DNA from 2 places in the Salinactinospora qingdaonensis genome. Region 2 is predicted to be linked to the other one. Evidence: riboswitches for the same ligand, from Rfam matches in the RefSeq annotation. Region 2 holds a riboswitch; the other holds the start of a gene.
What was found. A riboswitch is a leader RNA that binds a small molecule or an ion and turns the genes downstream of it on or off. The one in region 2 is predicted to bind glycine.
Positions count from the first base shown of each region.

Region 1: another riboswitch for glycine. It lies ahead of gcvT (glycine cleavage system aminomethyltransferase GcvT); the one in region 2 lies ahead of gcvP (aminomethyl-transferring glycine dehydrogenase).

Region 1 covers NZ_BAABDD010000039.1:15,062-23,918, forward strand. Annotated here, with positions in the region: gene ABD848_RS22780 ((2Fe-2S)-binding protein) at 1-2, shown strand, start outside; gene ABD848_RS22785 (serine hydroxymethyltransferase) at 69-1,343, opposite strand; gene gcvH (glycine cleavage system protein GcvH) at 1,348-1,728, opposite strand; gene gcvT (glycine cleavage system aminomethyltransferase GcvT) at 1,852-2,967, opposite strand; glycine riboswitch at 3,080-3,179, opposite strand; gene ABD848_RS22800 (3-deoxy-7-phosphoheptulonate synthase) at 3,617-4,678, opposite strand; gene pip (prolyl aminopeptidase) at 5,695-6,654, shown strand; gene ABD848_RS22810 (NAD(P)/FAD-dependent oxidoreductase) at 6,726-7,964, opposite strand; gene ABD848_RS22815 (3'-5' exonuclease) at 8,471-8,857, shown strand, end outside.
Region 2 covers NZ_BAABDD010000007.1:170,839-179,695, forward strand. Annotated here, with positions in the region: gene ABD848_RS09930 (FHA domain-containing protein) at 155-700, shown strand; gene ABD848_RS09935 (bifunctional nuclease family protein) at 975-1,445, shown strand; gene ABD848_RS09940 (MerR family transcriptional regulator) at 2,215-2,820, shown strand; glycine riboswitch at 3,159-3,246, shown strand; gene gcvP (aminomethyl-transferring glycine dehydrogenase) at 3,357-6,245, shown strand; gene ABD848_RS09950 (Uma2 family endonuclease) at 6,378-7,016, shown strand; gene ABD848_RS09955 (hypothetical protein) at 7,294-8,478, shown strand; gene ABD848_RS09960 (alpha/beta hydrolase) at 8,853-8,857, shown strand, end outside.

The sequences.
Region 1 (8,857 bases), on a different contig from region 2:
GAAGGCGGCGGGCGCGGGCCATGGCCCCTGCCAGGGCCCGCGCCCCTCGAAAGGGTGGATCGTCCAGCTCAGCGCAGCCCGGGGTAGAGCGGGTGCTTCGCCACGAGCGCTTGGACCCGGTCGCTGAGCGCCGCGGCGTCGAAGTCGGGCTTGAGCGCATTGGCGATGATGTCGGCGACCTCGGCGAAGTCATCCTCGTCGAAGCCGCGCGTGGCCAGGGCCGGCGTGCCCACGCGCAACCCCGAGGTGACCATCGGTGGACGGGGGTCGTTGGGCACCGCGTTGCGGTTGACCGTGATACCGATATCGTGCAGGCGATCTTCGGCCTGTTGCCCGTCGAGTTCGGACTCGCGCAGGTCGACGAGGACCAGGTGTACGTCGGTACCCCCGCTGAGGACGTTCACCCCCACCTCGACAGCGTCGGAGCGGGTGAGCCGTTCGGCCACAAGCCGCGCCCCCGCCACGGTCCGGCGCTGCCGGTCGGCGAACTCCTCGCCGGCCGCCATCTTCAACGCCACCGCCTTGCCGGCGATGACGTGCTCCAGCGGTCCGCCCTGCATGCCGGGAAACACCGCCGAGTTGATCTTCTTGCCGTACTCTTCCTTCGCCAGGATCAGCCCGCCGCGGGGGCCACCCAACGTCTTGTGCGTGGTGGTGGTGACCACGTCGGCGTAAGGCACCGGGTTGGGGTGCAGGCCGGTGGCCACGAGACCGGCGAAGTGGGCCATGTCGACCATCAACAATGCCCCGACCTGGTCGGCGATGGCACGGAACCGCTCGAAGTCCAGGGTGCGGGGGTAGGCTGACCAGCCCGCGATGATCATCTTGGGCTGGTGCTCTTTGGCCAACGCCTCGATCTCGTTGTAGTCCAGCGTGCCGTCGGACTCGCGGACGTGGTAGGCCACCGGGTTGAGGATCTTCCCGGAGTAGTTGAGCTTCATGCCGTGGGTGAGGTGCCCGCCGTGGGCCAGGTCCAGGCCCAGGATCGTGTCACCCGGCTTGAGAAGCGAGAAGTAGACCGCGGTGTTGGCTTGGGCACCCGAGTGCGGCTGGACGTTGGCGTGCTCGGCCCCGAACAGTGATTTGGCGCGGTCGATGGCCAGTTGCTCGATGACGTCGACGTGCTCGCAACCGCCGTAGTAGCGCTTGCCGGGGTAGCCTTCGGCGTACTTGTTGGTCAGCACCGTGCCTTGGGCTTCAAGGACGGCCTGCGGCGCGAAGTTCTCGGACGCGATCATCTCCAGCGTGTCGCGCTGGCGCCCCAGTTCTGCCTCGACAGCGGCTGCAACCTCCGGATCCAGTTCGTGCAGCGACTGATTCAGGGGCTTACTCTCGGCGGTCATAGGATCAACCTTCGCCTTCAGTCAGTTGTGTGTACTGTTCCGGGGTAAGTAGACCGGTCGGGTCATCTGTGAGCTCAACCTTGAACAGCCATCCCTGGCCGTAGGGGTCACTGCCGATGATCTCCGGGTCATCGTCGGCGACCCGGTTGACCTCGACGACCTCTCCGTTCACGGGCGAGTAGATATCGCTGACCGACTTGGTGGATTCGACCTCACCGCAGGGCTCGCCCGCGGTGACGGTGGCACCGACTTCAGGCGCCTCAAGGTAGACGATGTCACCCAGGGATTCGGCCGCGTAGGCCGTGATACCGATGGTGGCGACGCCCTCGTTGACGGACACCCACTCGTGCTCGTTCGTGTAACCCAGCTCCGCGGGAACGCTCACTTCAACTCTCCAGGAGGTCTTTATTATCCAGCACGGCCCCGCGCGGGCGCGCGGGACCCAGACCGTCGGTGCCGCCTGTGGGGCGTGACCGCGAGGTCTTGATCCGTACCATGCCCCTTCAGGTCAGCGCTCTCGCTTATAGAAGGGAAGCGACACTACATCAACGGCTTCCGGCCGGCCTCGCACGTCCACGGCGAAGGCCCCCGTGCTCGTGTCGACGTCACTGTCGATGTAGGCCACCGCGATGGGGCGGCTAAGGGTCGGCGAGGGGGCCCCACTGGTGACGACACCGACCCGCTGATCGTCGCGCATGACCGCATACCCCTGCCGGGGAACGCGCCGACCATGCCCGACTAGACCCACCAATGTCTGACGGGGCCCCTGCTCAGCGCGTTTGGCCAGCGCCGACCGACCTACGAAGTCTCCGGGTTTGCCGAGTTTGACGACCCGGCCCAGTCCGGCCTCGAACGGGGTCACCTCAGTGCTCAACTCGTTGCCGTACAGCGGCATACCCGCTTCCAGGCGCAGCGTGTCCCGCGCCGACAGGCCGGCGGGAAGCACTCCGTGGGACTGGCCGGCTTCGACGAGCGCATCCCAGACGGCCGGTGCGTTCTCGCCTGGGCGGATGAAGATCTCGAAACCGTCCTCGCCGGTGTAGCCGGTACGGGCCAGCAGCACCGGGTAGCCGGCCACCGTCTGCCGGTAGCCGGCGTAGTATTTGATCGTCGTCAGATCCGCGTCGGTCAGCGGTGCGAGAAGCTGCGCCGCCTCCGGCCCTTGCAGGGCGATCAGCGCGTATTCGTCCGAGAGGTCGTTGACCTTGGTGTCAAAGCCGGCAGCGCGTTCGGTCAGGGCCGCGGCGACGGTCTCGCGGTTGGCGGCGTTTGCCACCACCAGGTATTCATCGTCGGCCAGCCGGTAGACGATGATGTCGTCGAGGACGCCGCCTTCGCTGTTGGTGAGCATGGTGTAGCGAGCGCGCCCCACCGTAACGGCCGAGAGGTGTCCCACGAGCGCATAGTCGAGGAACTGCGCCGCCTGCGGGCCGGTAACGTGAATCTCACCCATGTGTGAGAGGTCGAACAAGCCGGCTTTTTCGCGCACGGCCCGGTGTTCGGCGGTTTCGCTGCTGTAGCGCAGCGGCATGGACCAGCCGGCGAAATCGACAAGGGTAGCGCCCAAGCGTTCGTGGACCCCATGCAGCGGGGTCGGGCGGGCGCTGGTGGCGGACTCCGTCATAGGCACTCCCGAGAGGATGGACGTCGAGATTACGAGGGCTGCCCCGGCGAACCAACCGAAAACTCGACAGTTTCGGTCGCCTCGGCCGGCCCAACCAACGCCGACACTGTCATCCTCCCCCTCTGTCATGGTGCCTGAGAGCTTCGCCACCCCGCGGGGAGGCTTGCACCTTCGGCGAGGAGCGGTAGCCCCTGCTTTCCAGAGTGGTCTCACCCGCGCGGTCCGCTACGCCTGAGAGGTTCTCTGGGGAGGGAATTGCTCCTTCGGCGGCCCGGACTGGCTGCCCGGACACTCTCCCGTGCGGGGTCGGTGACGCGCTTCAGACTAGCAGTGCGCCCCCGCCCGCCCCAGAGGCGCCCTGGTGCGAGACGGGGGTATCCGCCCTATTAACCTGCCGTGACGTGGGAAAACGTCCCTGTCTTGGGGGTCGGCTCAGGGGTGACAGTGCCGGGGCGTGAGCCCCGTTGTCGCCCCCTCCTCGCGTGGGGCGTGATCAGTGTCACGCCTTTGGGGAGTGCTGGGCCGCGGTACTGCCGGCAGCCAACAACTGGTCAAGAACAGGGGGCAGCCACGCCGCGCTCGGCGCTCACCGCCGCCAGCTAGGACCGGCAGCGACGCGCCGAGGCAACGTGACCGGCGCTGGGCGCGCTCAGTCGGCGAGCTTGCGGCGCGTGCGTACCGACTCGGCCAAGTCGGCGAGGACACTTTCGGTGACCTCCCAGCTCATACACTTGTCGGTGATGCTTTGGCCATAGGTCAAGTCGGTGGGGTCGGCCAACTTCTGGTTGCCCTCGACCAGGAAGCTTTCCAGCATCACCCCGACGATGTCGTTTTGGCCGGCGGCGATTTGGGCGCCGATGGTTTCGGCCACACCGGGCTGGCGCCGGTGATCCTTGCCGCTGTTGGCGTGGCTGGCGTCGATCATCAGCCGGCGCGGCAGGCCGGCGTTGCCGATCACCTCCAGCGCGGTGTTGACGCTGTCGACGTCGAAGTTGGGGCCCGACCGTCCCCCGCGCAAAATGACATGGCAGTCGGGGTTACCGGAGGTGTTGACGACCGCGCCGTAGCCGTTGGGGTCCACCCCGAAGAACGTGTGGGAGGCTCCCGCGGCCGAGCAGGCGTCGACTGCGACCTGCACATCTCCGTCGGTGCCGTTCTTGAATCCCACCGGCATGCTCAGCCCACTGCTGAGTTGGCGGTGAACTTGGCTCTCGGTCGTACGGGCACCGATTGCGCCCCAACTGACGGCGTCGGCGATGTACTGGGGGGTGATGGGGTCGAGGAACTCCGTGCCGCAGGGGACACCGAGCGAGCCGATGTCGAGGAGGAGTTTGCGTGCTGTGCGTAGCCCGCGGTGCACGTCGAAGCTGTCGTTGAGGCCGGGATCGTTGATCAGGCCCTTCCAGCCCAGCGTGGTGCGGGGCTTTTCAAAGTAGACCCGCATGACCACGCACAAAGCGTCGTCGACGGCGGGCATGTACGCCTTGAGTCGGCGGGCGTAATCCAGCGCTGAGACGGGGTCGTGCACCGAACAGGGGCCCACGATGACGACGAGGCGGTCGTCGTCGGCGTCGAGCACGCGCTTGACCTCGGTGCGCGCCTCTTCTACAAGTGCGGTGCGTTCCGGCCCCATCGGCAGCTCCGCGAGGAGGTCCTCGGGAGCGATGAGTGGGCTGTAGCTGACGACACGAGTGTCGTTGGTGGTCGGCATGTCTTCCTTTTCCCTATCCCCGGTAAACCCATCTGCACCCTAACGCGCTGGTTGGTTGCCGAGGCCGGCCCCCTGGGGCGGTGTGGCCGGCGCTCATCCCCATCGGCCGTCTCCACGCAACGCGCGGGTTAGTCCTTGTCGTCGGTGCTCGTGTGAATCCATCGCCGCCGTGGCACGGCTCGCCGCGGAGGCTCTGAGTGGCGGCCATGGCCATCGGGCCCTCTGTGTGAGATGCGTCGCCCCGCGGCTGTGGGGCCCTCCCCCTGAGGCGGCGCACTCGGGCCATAGCGGTGGTGAGGGTGGTTGGTTCCAGTGCGACAGCGCCTCACCGGCGGTAGCGGATGGCGCTTCGCCAGCCTGGCTCGACATGACCCTCCACGTCCGCGGCGCTGTGACAGGGTTCACTGTAGCCGAGTGTGTCGTATGCGGTTATTAACCGTTGCGACGGGCGCCATTCGCCCTGGCGAGTCGCTGCCGCGCGGATTTCGATAACGGGACGGATACGGTGCTGATGTGGCCATTCGCACCGGTCGGCGCGGCAGGGCGGCGGAGTCTAGGATGACTCAAATGGATGAGTTGCGCGGCGATTGTGGCTCATGGTGTGCGGTCGGCACAGCAGCCCCGATCGAAGGTCGCGCGGCGCGGCGGTCTCGCAGCATCGGTCGGTGGTTTCGCGCGTGGCAACAGCGCCGCGGGCCCGCAGCGCGTCCCTGGGGGTGCCTCTCCGTTGGCTATGACCCGAGCCACTACGCCCGTCGATCGTCGGGCGGGAGGTGTGTCCCCACCCCGTGGAGTAGATGCGGTCGGAACCGTCCACACCGGCGGCATCTGCCACATAGCCGTGAACTCGATCCAACGCGCGATGGGCACTGATCACCGTCGAGAGTTACCGGGCCCGCGTACTGGCCGTTGAGCTAGTTGCCACGTCTGCCTGGGTCCCACTTTCGGCGCGGTCACCGTCGCTCGGCCTCCTGCACGACCGTCAGCCTCGTTGACAAAAGAAGGGCGCTCCTCTCATGCGCACGCTGTATCCGCCCATCGAGCCCTATGACAGCGGAACGCTCGATGTCGGTGATGGGCACGGCATCTACTGGGAGCTGTGCGGGAACCCGGCGGGAAAGCCCGTAGTGTTCCTCCATGGTGGCCCGGGCGCCGGCTGTACTCCCGACCACCGCCGGCTGTTCGACCCCCAGCGCTACCGGATTTTGCTGTTCGACCAGCGCAACTGCGGCCGGAGCACCCCTCACGCCAGTCGCATGGACACCGAGCTGCACACCAACACCACCTGGCACCTCGTCGAGGACATCGAGCGGCTGCGCAAGATGGTCGGTGTCAGTAAATGGCAGGTGTTCGGAGGTTCCTGGGGCAGTGCATTGGCGTTGGCCTACGCCGAGGAGCACCCCGAGCGTGTCAGCGAGCTCGTGCTCCGGGGGATCTTCACCCTACGTAACCAGGAATTGCTCTGGTTCTACCAGAGTGGGGCTTCCTTCCTCTTCCCCGACCTATGGGAGTCCTACCTCGCTCCCATCCCCGAGGACGAGCGCGACGACCTCATCGGAGCCTACGCCAAACGGCTCAGCTCGCCCGACCCCGAGGTTCGGCTGCGGGCAGCCCAGGCGTGGAGCGTGTGGGAGGGCTCCACCATCAAGCTGCTGCCCGACGAGAAGCTCCGCGCCGTCCATGCCGAGCCCTCCTACGCGCTGGCCTTCGCGCGTATCGAGAACCACTACTTTCTCCACGGCGGGTTCTTCACGCCGGGCCAGCTCATCGAGAACGCCGGGAAGCTGCGCTCCACCCCCGGCGTCATCGTCCAGGGCCGCTACGACGTGTGCACGCCGGCCACGACCGCTTTCGACCTGCACCGCGCCTGGCCGGAGGCGGAGTTCTTGCTTGTCGATGACGCCGGGCACGCTTTCGACGAGCCCGGCATCCTGCACCACCTCATCGAGGCCACCGACAGTTTCGCCTTCGGATGAGCCGGGCCGGCGGTGGTCATCTCGCTGTCGCGGGGTGACCACCGCGCTCTCGCGGCGTGGTTCGGCACGGGTCAGCCCGCGGCAGCCGCCAGCGCTTCATCCCACGTCGTCTCGGCGGCCAGCAGGGGGCGGTACCGCATAACTTTGGGGGTAGAGCGCAGGCCGAGCACCCCCACGAGGCGTCCCGCGCGGCCCAAAAACGCGACGAACTTGCGGCTTTCGGGGGAACCGTGGACGAATTCCACCTCGTCGGCTGGCGCCGCCTGCCCCAGGAGTTGGACTTTCCCGCCATACTGGTCGGACCAGAAGTAGGGGACCGGGGTGTATTCCCGCTTGCTGCCCGCACCGGCTAGCAGGTTGTGGGCGGCCACCTCCGCCTGCTCGCTGGCGTTGGTCCAGTGCTCCAGTCGTAGGCGCCCGCCATAGCGCGGGTGCGGCCAACTGGCGATGTCGCCTGCGGCGAACACACCGGGCAGTGAGGTCTCGCAGTGGGCGTTGCACTGCACCCCGCCCAGGTCGGGGTCGAGTCGCACCCCCGAGTCGGCCAGCCAGTCGGTGTTGAGCTCCACCCCTAGACCAGCCACCACCAGGGGAGCTGTCACGGTGCTGCCGTCGGACAGCCGGAGGCGCTCCACCCGGTTGTGGCCGGGGCCGGAGTCGAACCCCACCACGCCGGCCCCCAGTCGGAGGTCCACCCCGTTGTCGCGGTGCAGTTCGGTCAGCACCGTCCCCACCCGCGGATCGATCGCCCGCGTCATCGGCGTGGAAGCCGCCTCGATGAGGGCCACTTCCAGGCCGAGCGTGCGCGCGCTCGCCGCAACCTCGGCGCCGATGAAACCGGCACCGATCACCGCGATCCGGTCGACGCCGGCCATGGCCTCGCGCAGTTCTTTGGCGTCGTCGAGCGTGCGCAACACGTGCACCCCGGCCAGCTCGGTCGCGGGGGCACGCGCTCTGGCGCCGCTGGCGATCACAATGCCGTCACAGGTCAGCGCGGCGCCGTCGGACAGTTCGACGCGGCGCTGGCCCGGCAGTAGCCGCTGGGCGCGCCGTCCCAGCCGCAGGTCCAGCTCCAGCGCGTCCAACTGTGCGGTCTCACGAAGCCACACGCCCTGCTCCTGGGCCGCCTGCCCGCCCTTGCCGGTGAGGAACTCTTTCGACAGGGGAGGCCGAGAGTAGGGAAGGTGTGGCTCCTCGCCGACGAGGGTGATCCTCCCTTCGAACCCGCCATCGCGCAGCGACTCCGCAACACTGAGCCCGGCCATCCCGGCTCCGACGACGACGATGTGGTCCAACAGCTCTGCCTCCAACCATCCAGGGGCGCGTAGTAGCCACGCGGGGCTCTTCAGCCTAGACGGCTCGTCGCGGGCCAGGCGCCCCTTGGATCTGCTCCGCCCGCCCCGCAACAGCCACGGATGCGCGTAGGGACGGGGCGGGGCCCGTTTGCTCCGCTGAGCACGCCGGCCGAGGCGAAAGCGAGGGGGCCTCTCACGCCCGCGTGGTGGCGGTGCGGCCACGGCGGGACCCGCAGTCAGCGCGGAAGACCGCTCGGCGGTGGGAGAGCCACCCGGCACAGCCGTATCCGCCTGCCCCGAGAGTTGGCACCGTGCACCCGGCCAGTGTGTGTTTACGCGGGTCGTGTCGCTGCCAGCGGGTAGGGTCGTGAGTTGGCCCTTCCGCGAGAGCACCCTTATGTGGTTGCAGGGAGAGGCCGCCTGGCTCCTGCCGAGGCCGGCGGGGGTGAATCCGACGGACAGGGGACCACGACGTGCTGGACGATGGCCGCGCTGGCCGGCGCGCACTCCTTCAGGGGACCTTGACCAGGTCTCGGTGGGGTGTCCGGGCGCGCGATCTCGAATACGCGGTGCTCGATGTCGAGACCACCGGTCTGCAACCGGCCGAGGGAGCCCGCGTGTGCGAGATCGCGGTGGTGCGCATGCGCGGCGACGGCACTGTGGTGCGCGAGTTCACCACTTTGGTCGATCCCCGCGTCCCCGTCACCGGACAACAGTTCCACGGTATCGCCGGCGGCGACGTCATTGGAGCCCCGACTGCGGCCGACCTTGTGGGCGACCTCACCGAACTGTTCTCGGGGGCAGTGGTCGTGGGGCACAACCTCGACTTCGAGGAGCGGTTCCTGGCCGCGGAGTTCGTCCCCGCCGGCCTGCCGGCCGGCGCGGTCGGGCTGTGCACACTGCTCGCC
Region 2 (8,857 bases):
GAGACGTTGTCAGAACCGACGGGAGCCGGCCGGCGGGCGACCGCTTCCCGCTCCTGGCCCCACCGGCGGTGACCGGTTCCCCCGATCGCCGTGTACATGAAGACCACCAGCCGAATCAAGCACCGCCCCGTGCGGTAGGAGGCCGAGCCGACCCATGTCGAGCGTTTACTGCACGCAGTGCGGTCACGCCGTTGCGGATGATGCCCGTTTCTGCTCCAACTGTGGTTCCCCTATCCGCGGGGCCCAACAGGCGGCTCCGCAGTCCCGCGAACGCCGCGACTCCGTCGGCGAGACCACGTCAACGATCTCCATCTCCGGAATTCAGGCGCTCGAATCGGAGACGGAGGGCGGCGAGGACGTCGCCGCCGATCCCACGGCGGTGGAAGCGCTGCCCGCCGGTACCGCCCTGCTCGTGGTCAAACGCGGACCTAACGCCGGAAGCAGGTTCCTGCTCGATAGCGATCTGACGACGGCCGGGCGCCACCCCAACAGCGACATCTTCCTTGACGACGTCACGGTTTCGCGCCGTCACGTGGAGTTCTTCCGGCGCGATTCCTCCTTTGGGGTTCGCGACGTCGGTAGCCTCAACGGTACCTACGTCAACCGGGAACGCATCGACGAAGCCGAGCTCCACGGCGGTGACGAAGTGCAGATCGGTAAGTTCCGTCTGGTACTGCTGACCAATCCACGGCGTGGCTGAGACGCGGTCACAGGGTGGTGTCCTTATGCGCAGGTTTGCGCCGCGGCCGTGCCGGAGAGCTTTGTAGGGAAGACCGCCACCGATGGCGCAAGACGGGACAGACCTCCCATGTCCGATTGTGAAAAGTTTTGGGCAATTTCAACGTTTTTTCGCGGAACGGGAGTCGACTCCTCCTTCGACACCATCGCACCTGGGCGGTGTACCGTGAGAGAGGGAGCAGAGCACAGCATGGCGAGTGCCCCTCCGGCACGACGAGTCGTGGGACGGAGCCGCAGTGAAGCATATGGAGGTTATCGGCGTCCGGGTCGAGATGCCCTCGAATCAGCCGATTGTCCTGCTCAAAGAGGCTGATGGGGAGCGCTACCTCCCCATCTGGATCGGCGCTGTCGAGGCCACGGCCATCGCCTTGGCCCAGCAGGGGGTGATCCCTGCCCGGCCGCTTACACACGATCTTTTCCGAGATGTCCTCGACGCGCTCGACGCAACCCTGAGCACTGTCAACATCACCGCGATCAACGATGGCATCTTCTACGCCGAGTTGGTGTTCTCCAACGGCATTGAAGTCAGTGCCCGGCCGTCCGATTCCATCGCTCTCGCCTTGCGCACCGGGGCCCCGATCTACGCGCGTGAGGACGTCGTCGACGAGGCCGGGGTGCCCATCCCCGACGAGCAGGAAGACGAGGTCGAGAAGTTCAGGGAGTTCCTGAACAACATCTCGCCCGAGGATTTCGGGCGTACCACCTGAGACCGAGACCGTGGCCATGGGTGGCGCATCCGGTGCCGCCCATGGCCACGCTTTCCGGGGGTTTCCGGCCGGTGCGCCAGCCCAGGGCTACCTAGGCGGTCGCCCATGGCCGACTTCTCCTGCCACGGTGCCACCACGTGCGCAGTGCCTTCCCGCGACTACGCGGCGCTGTAACAGGCGGGCGGGGCTACACCGGGCCGCGAACCGGTGGGGCAGGCCGCCCCTGCTGTGCTGTGCGGCCGGGAACCTGAGCGCGCTGTTCGCCGTGCCTCTAACCGGGCTCCGCCCCCGCGGCACCGGCGGTCGCTCGCGGGCGGGGCAAACGCTGCTCCCGCCCGCGGTCCCACCCCCCAATGGATGTGCCGCCGTGACCAGCTAAAAGAGTGGTGTGTCCGCGATTACCGGCCCGCTGCGGTGGTAGGAAACACCCATGGAAACCGCACGCGCTCCAAGCGCGATCCAACGCGCGGTTTCGCCCAAGCGTGGATGGCCGTCATGAGCCGAGGACGTGGGCCCGACCGGTGGGTCCCGACGGCAGTCGGTACCGCCCAGGACACCCGTGCGCGCCGGACGCGGCGCGGGCGTCGGCCGCCGACGTGCCAGATGTGTAACGCCAACGCCGTATGGCAGGGGAACAGCTTCCGCGACGCGCCGCGTGGTGTCGTTGACGCTGTACATCCCGCGGTCTTACCGTCTTTGTCGAACAAACCCGCGGTGCCCTCATCTCCCCTAGTCACACCGCCGCGGGTCGAGAAGCCGGAGGTTCGGCGTGGCGGTTACCAGCGGCAAGCAGCAAGCCTCCGACCACAGGCGATGGGCGATACGGCGAGCTGGAGAGCAGGGCCTGCTGTGTGAAGAGGACGTGGTGGCGCTGCCTATGGATGTCGGTTATCGGAGCCCCACGGCGTGTGCGGCGGCCGAGATCACCTACCGGCAGCTCGACTACTGGGCGCGGACCGGATTGGTAGAGCCCAGTGTCACCGCCGGTGAGGGCGCTGGTGAGCAGCGCCTCTACAGTTTCGGTGACATCCTGATCCTCAAAGTCGTCAAACGGTTACTCGACACCGGCATATCCCTCCAGCAGATCCGCACGGCTGTCGACCACCTACGGCAGCGACAAACCGCTGATCTCGCCCAGATCACCCTGATGAGCGACGGAGTCAGCGTCTACGAGTGCACGTCCTCTGAGGAGGTCGTTGACCTGATGCAAGGCGGTCAGGGCGTGTTCGGCATCGCCTTGGGCCACGTCTGGCGCGAGCTTGAAGGTTCACTCGCCGATGTCCCCAGTGAGGATGTTCCGCAATCGTCACTGTCGAGTGAGCCTCATCCGGCCGACGAGCTAGCGCGGCGTCGCCGCGAGCGCAAGACGGGGTAAGGAGCTTCTCGCCGCTGCGATGCCCCGCAGCGACCGGCCCGGCCGTGCTCACCCCATCGGGCGCGCCCACTGCCCCACACCGCCGGTCGTGTTCCTTGTCTCACCCCCGTGTCGGGCGTGGCGCAAAACCTGCTTCCCGCGCCACTGTGGCGGCTCTAGCCCAGCTCAGCTCTTCCAGGGCAGCCCGCATGCGCGCGGGTTTCCCGGCACCGAGTACCGTGCGAAGAGAGCACAGGGAACATGCGAGGAGCCTGACACTTTCATGTCAGATGCCTGGATGATGGCTGTCAATTCGGGTATGTCTGGTGTTCCCAACAAAAAGGACCGATAGCGAGCCGTTGATCCACACGGGAGAGACCCCTCACGGGGCGCCGACGGGGCAAACCTCCCCAGTAACCTCTCAGGCAAAAGGACCGTGTGGAGAGGCACTCTGGAGTAGCGGGCGGCATCCGCCTGCGGCGCCGCCGTCGTGCGCGACAGAGGGGGAGACCAGGGAGAAGCAGCCGGGATACCGGCTCAGCGACCAGGAGGTCTCCATGCCCGATCAGACAACGACACCGGCGTCTCCGCCGGAGACGACTCCAGCGGTCGACTTCGCTGACCGTCACATCGGCCCCGGCCCTGCCGAACGCACCGAGATGCTCAAGACCGTGGGCTACGGCACCACGGCTGAGCTGATGGCTGCCGCCGTTCCCGAGAGCATCCGTCCCGAGGGCACGGCATCGCTGCACCTTCCTGAGGCTGCTAGCGAGACGGAGACGCTGGCGCAATTGCGTGCGCTCGCTGGCCGTAATACCGTTCTCACCTCGATGATCGGTCAGGGCTACTACAACACCGTGACCCCGCCGGTCATCCTGCGCAACATTTTGGAAAACCCGGCCTGGTACACCGCCTACACCCCCTACCAGCCCGAGATCTCCCAAGGCCGCCTTGAGGCGCTCCTCAACTTCCAGACCATGGTCTCCGACCTGACCGGCCTGGCCGTCTCCGGCTCTTCGCTGCTGGATGAGGCCACCGCCGCAGCAGAGGCTATGACCCTGGCCCGCCGCTCCGTCAAGAGCAACAGCACCACCTTCCTCGTCGACGCCGACGTCTTCCCCCAAACACTGGCCGTCCTGCGCACCCGCGCCGAGCCGCTCGGTATCGACATCGTCGTCGCCGACCTCAGCGAGGGTCTCCCCGAGGGCGACATCTTCGGCGTGCTGATGCAGTACCCCGGCGCCAGCGGAGCCGTGCGCGACCCGAGTCCCGCCATCGAGCAGGCGCACCAGCACGGTGCTTTGGCCATCGTCGCCGCCGACATCCTGGGGTTGACGATGCTGCGCAGCCCCGGCGACCTGGGTGCCGACATCGCGGTGGGCTCCACGCAGCGCTTCGGCGTGCCCATGGGCTTCGGTGGCCCCCATGCCGGCTACATGGCCGTGCGCGAGGGGCTGCAACGCCAACTTCCCGGCCGTTTGGTGGGAGTGTCGGTCGACAGCGCGGGCCGTCCCGCCTACCGGCTCGCCCTGCAAACCCGGGAACAGCACATCCGCCGCGAGAAGGCCACCAGTAACATCTGCACCGCCCAGGTGCTGCTGGCCGTGATGGCCGGCATGTACGCGGTCTACCATGGGCCCTACGGCCTGCGCGCCATCGCCGAGCGTGTCCACGGCCACGCCACTGCGCTGGCTCAAGGGCTGCGCTCCCTGGGCCTGTCCACCGTCAGTGACACCTTTTTCGACACGGTGCGCGTGCGGGTGCCCGGGCGCGCCGCCGCCTGTGTCGAGGCGGCCCGCTCGTTGGGGGTGAATCTGCTGCGGGTCGACGACGACACCGTCGGCATCTCCTGCGACGAAACGACCACCCGCGAGCACATTGGCCTGGTCCTGCGGGCTTTCGGTGGCTCTGCCGAGCCCACCGAAGAGCCGGCGGCTGGCTCGGCGCTGCCTGAGGTGCTGCGCCGCCAGGTCGACTACCTCACTCACCCCGTGTTCACCTCCCACCGCAGCGAGACCTCGCTGCTGCGCTACATGCGCCGGCTGGCCGACGTCGACTTGGCGCTGGACCGCACGATGATCCCGCTGGGCTCGTGCACCATGAAGCTCAACGCCACCGCCGAAATGGAGCCCATCACCTGGCCCGAGTTCGCCGACCTGCACCCCTTCGCCCCGCTGGACCAGGCCAACGGGACGGTTGCGCTCATCCGCGAACTGGAGACCTGGCTGGCCGAACTCACCGGCTACGATGCGGTGTCACTGCAACCCAACGCCGGCTCGCAGGGCGAGCTGTCCGGGCTGCTGGCGATCCGCGGCTACCACCGCGACCGCGGCGACGACCAGCGCGACGTGTGCCTCATCCCTGGCTCGGCCCACGGCACCAACGCCGCCAGCGCGGTCATGGCCGGCATGCGGGTGCGCGTTGTCGCCACCGGCGAGGGCGGCGACATCGACCTCGACGACCTGCGCGCCAAGATCGAGCAGCACCGCGACACCCTCGCCGCGCTCATGGTCACCTACCCCTCCACTAACGGCGTCTACGAGGACACCATCACCGAGGTGTGCCAGATGGTCCACGACGCCGGAGGTCAGGTCTACGTCGACGGGGCCAACCTCAACGCCCTGCTGGGCTGGGCCAAGCTCGGCGAGTTCGGCGCCGACGTCAGCCACCTCAACCTGCACAAGACGTTTTGCATCCCGCACGGTGGCGGGGGACCCGGCGTGGGGCCGGTCGCGGCGCGCGCCCACCTGGCGGGCTTTTTGCCCAACCACCCCAGCCAGCCCGAGGCCGGCCCCCACACCGGGGTCGGGCCGGTCGCGGCGGCGCCCTTCGGCTCCGCCGGCATCCTGCCGATCTCGTGGGCCTACATCCGCATGATGGGGGAGCAGGGGCTGCGCGACGCCACCGAGTTGGCTGTGCTTAACGCCAACTACATCGCCACCCGGCTGGCGCCCTACTATCCGGTGCTCTACACCGGCTCCCACGGCCTGGTGGCCCACGAGTGCATCCTCGACATCCGCGAGCTGGCCAAGCGCACTGGTATCAGCAACGAGGACATCGCCAAGCGGCTCATCGACTACGGGCTGCACGCGCCGACCATGTCCTTCCCGGTGCCCGGCACGCTCATGGTCGAGCCCACCGAGAGTGAGGACCTGGCCGAGATCGACCGTTTCATCGAGGCGATGATCGCTATCCGCGGCGAGATCGACCGGGTCGCCGACGGCACCTACGACCGCGAGGACAACCCGCTGCGCAATGCCCCCCACACGGCTGAGGCGCTGACCGCCGACGACTGGAAGCACTCCTACAGTCGTAGCGAGGCCGGTTACCCGGTGTCCAGTCTGCTGCTGACCAAGTACTGGTCGCCGGTGGGGCGCATCGACCAGGCGTACGGCGACCGCCACCTGGTGTGCGCCTGCCCGCCGCCGGAGGCCTTCGGCGAGTAGGGCGCTGGTGGTTGACGTGGTCGATCGGCGACGCCGCCTCCGGTGCGGGAGGCCGGCGTCGCTGCCGGTCGGTAGGGTCGAATGAGGGAATCAGGCCAGTTGTCGTCGGCTCATGACAAGGGGTGATGGTCAGTGTCTGAACGTGAGGAGCCGCAGATGACGATGCTCGCCCCTGAGCCAGTGCGGGATGGTGACGCTTCCAAGCACTCGCGCGAAGACGTCGCCGAGCAGTCGAAGGAGCTGTTCGCGATGTTGGACAGCCTTCCTGAGAGCAAGCGCTGGCGGGCCGAGAGCCTGGACGGAGAGACCATCATCTTGTCGCCTACCCCTATCGGGCTGCACGGACGTAATGTTCGCGAGTTGCAGCGCCAGTTCACCCCCCATATGCCAGAGGGGATCGACTACGAGACCCAACTGGAGATCCGGATGCCGGACTCCGGGAGAAGCGTGATCCCGGATTTTTTCCTGGCAGCGGAAGGGGCTCTGGAAACCGAGGAAAGTTGGGTCCTCCCAGACGACGTGTTGCTGGCAGCCGAAGTGGTCTCGCGGGGGAGCGCTCAACGCGACCGAGAGGACAAGCGCCGGGTCTACGCAACCGCGGGGATCGCCGTCTATCTGCTGGTCGATCCATTGCAGCAGCGTACAACGGTTTTCGCTGGCCCCAAGGGTGACGACTACCAGGACTCGGTGAGTCTGCGCTTCGGTGCTGAGATTTCCATCCCCGAGCCGTTCGAGTTCGGGCTGGAGACCAAGGGTTTCCACGCCTACTAGGCGGCGCCGGGTCTGTACAGCGGCTCGGCTCTGGGCCGGTTCCGTCCCGGAGCCGAGCCGTTTCGTCGCGCTCTCGATCCGTTGGCGGCCCGGCGCCGTGTACCCCTTTAATAATCTACATCGTAAAGGTGATGGGTGTGGTTAACGCTTCGCGTCCCCAGGGGGTGCCGCACCCTCACAGCACAACGCACCGGCTAACCTCCGAAGGAAGGCACCCGTGCGGGGCCGGCGGCACAGGCGCGACGGTCCCCCTCCCTGTTCGGAAAGTGGCCCCCTCATGACCGCGACACACGACGACCACGCCTTTGACGCCCCCGACTTCGCCAGCCTGTGCGACCAGGCGCGCGACCTGGCCGAAAGCGGGCACCTCACCCGTGCGGCCCAGGTCTATGAGCAGGTCGTCGACGCCGGCGCCCCCGAACGCTACCGGGCCCAAGCCGCCCTGGGGTTGGCGGTGGTGCGCCACGACATGGGCGAGATCGACGCCGCGCGCCGGGCCGACCTCCTCGCCGTCGAGACCGCCCACCCCGAGTACGCCGCCCGAGCCGCCTACCATCTCGCCGTCTCCTACGAGAGCACCGGGGAACTCGGCCACGCCGAGGAGGCGTGGTCGCGCGTGCTCGACCTGGGCAACGAGCGCTACACGCCGGCGGCTCACCACGGTTTGGCCCGGATGGCCGAGGAGCAGGCCGCGCCGGGACGGGCGCGCGAGCACTGGCAGCAGGCGCTGGCCGGGGGCGCCGCGGGAACAGAGGCCGCAGTGACCGCGGCGGCGCGCGACTACGCCGAGCGGTTGTTGGCTCGGGGCGAGTCCGCCACCGCCGAGGAGGTCATCCAGCAGGGGTTGGCCGCGCGCGACGACGCGGGGCTGCGGCTGCTGCTCGGGGCGGTCCACGTCGAGCACGCGATCGGCGCGTTCAGTTCGGTGGTCGCTGAGGCCAACGCCGAGACCGAGCCCGAGTCGCAGCCGGCTGTGCCGGCTGCGACCACCGCTACGGCCGTCGAACTCCTCGCCCGGCTGCTGGCCGTGCGGGGCGATGCCACCGGCGCCGCCGAGGTCTGGGAGGGCGGTCTTGACCAGCCCGCCGAGGTGGCCGCCGAGGTGCGGGCCCGGTTGCGCCGTGGGTTTTTGCAGCCCGATCCCGAGGAAGTTGTCGAGGGCGGTGAGGAACAGTCGTGGTGGGAGCCCTATGTGGAGGCGGCGGTGCTCCAGGACAGTGCGCCGATGCTGACCGGTGAGCTGTTCGTGGCGCTGAGTCGGATGTATGCCACGCTGGCCGCGCCGCTGGCCGCCGAGGAGTACCGCAGCGGGCAGTTGCGCGAGGCACTCGAGGAGGCGGTGCTGCTGCCAGGCCAGTACGTGTGGGGCCGGGACCTCTACGACGACTTCCGCGATCGGCTGCGTCGTGCCGCCGGCAGTGCCACCCACGTGCTGCCCGAGGGGTGGCCCTACGCTCGCTGACCTCGCCGCGCCTCGGCACGTGGGGCACGGCCGGCGGGGGCGGTGGGCGGCCGCTCGCCGCCGGCCGTGCCCCACGTGCGGCAGGGTCGCATTTCGTGCCGCCTCTCCCACGTTGTGTTTTCCCCGCGAATACGTGGTACCGGCGTATTTTTTCGAGGTCGCCATAGTGTCGTGGCAGGCTCGGTTTTAGGGCGAACGGTGGTCGGAGTGGACGTGGGCGGCTATGTTAGGGTCCCCCTATGGGGGCTCTCGGGAAGAAATTCTGGAAAACTTTTGGAATTTCCGTTGTCAGTTCGCTTCTGGTGTTCTGTCTCGTCGTTTTTTGTCTGGTGGTGATGGTTCCCACCGACGAGCCCCGCGGAGACGTGCAGAGTTTGAG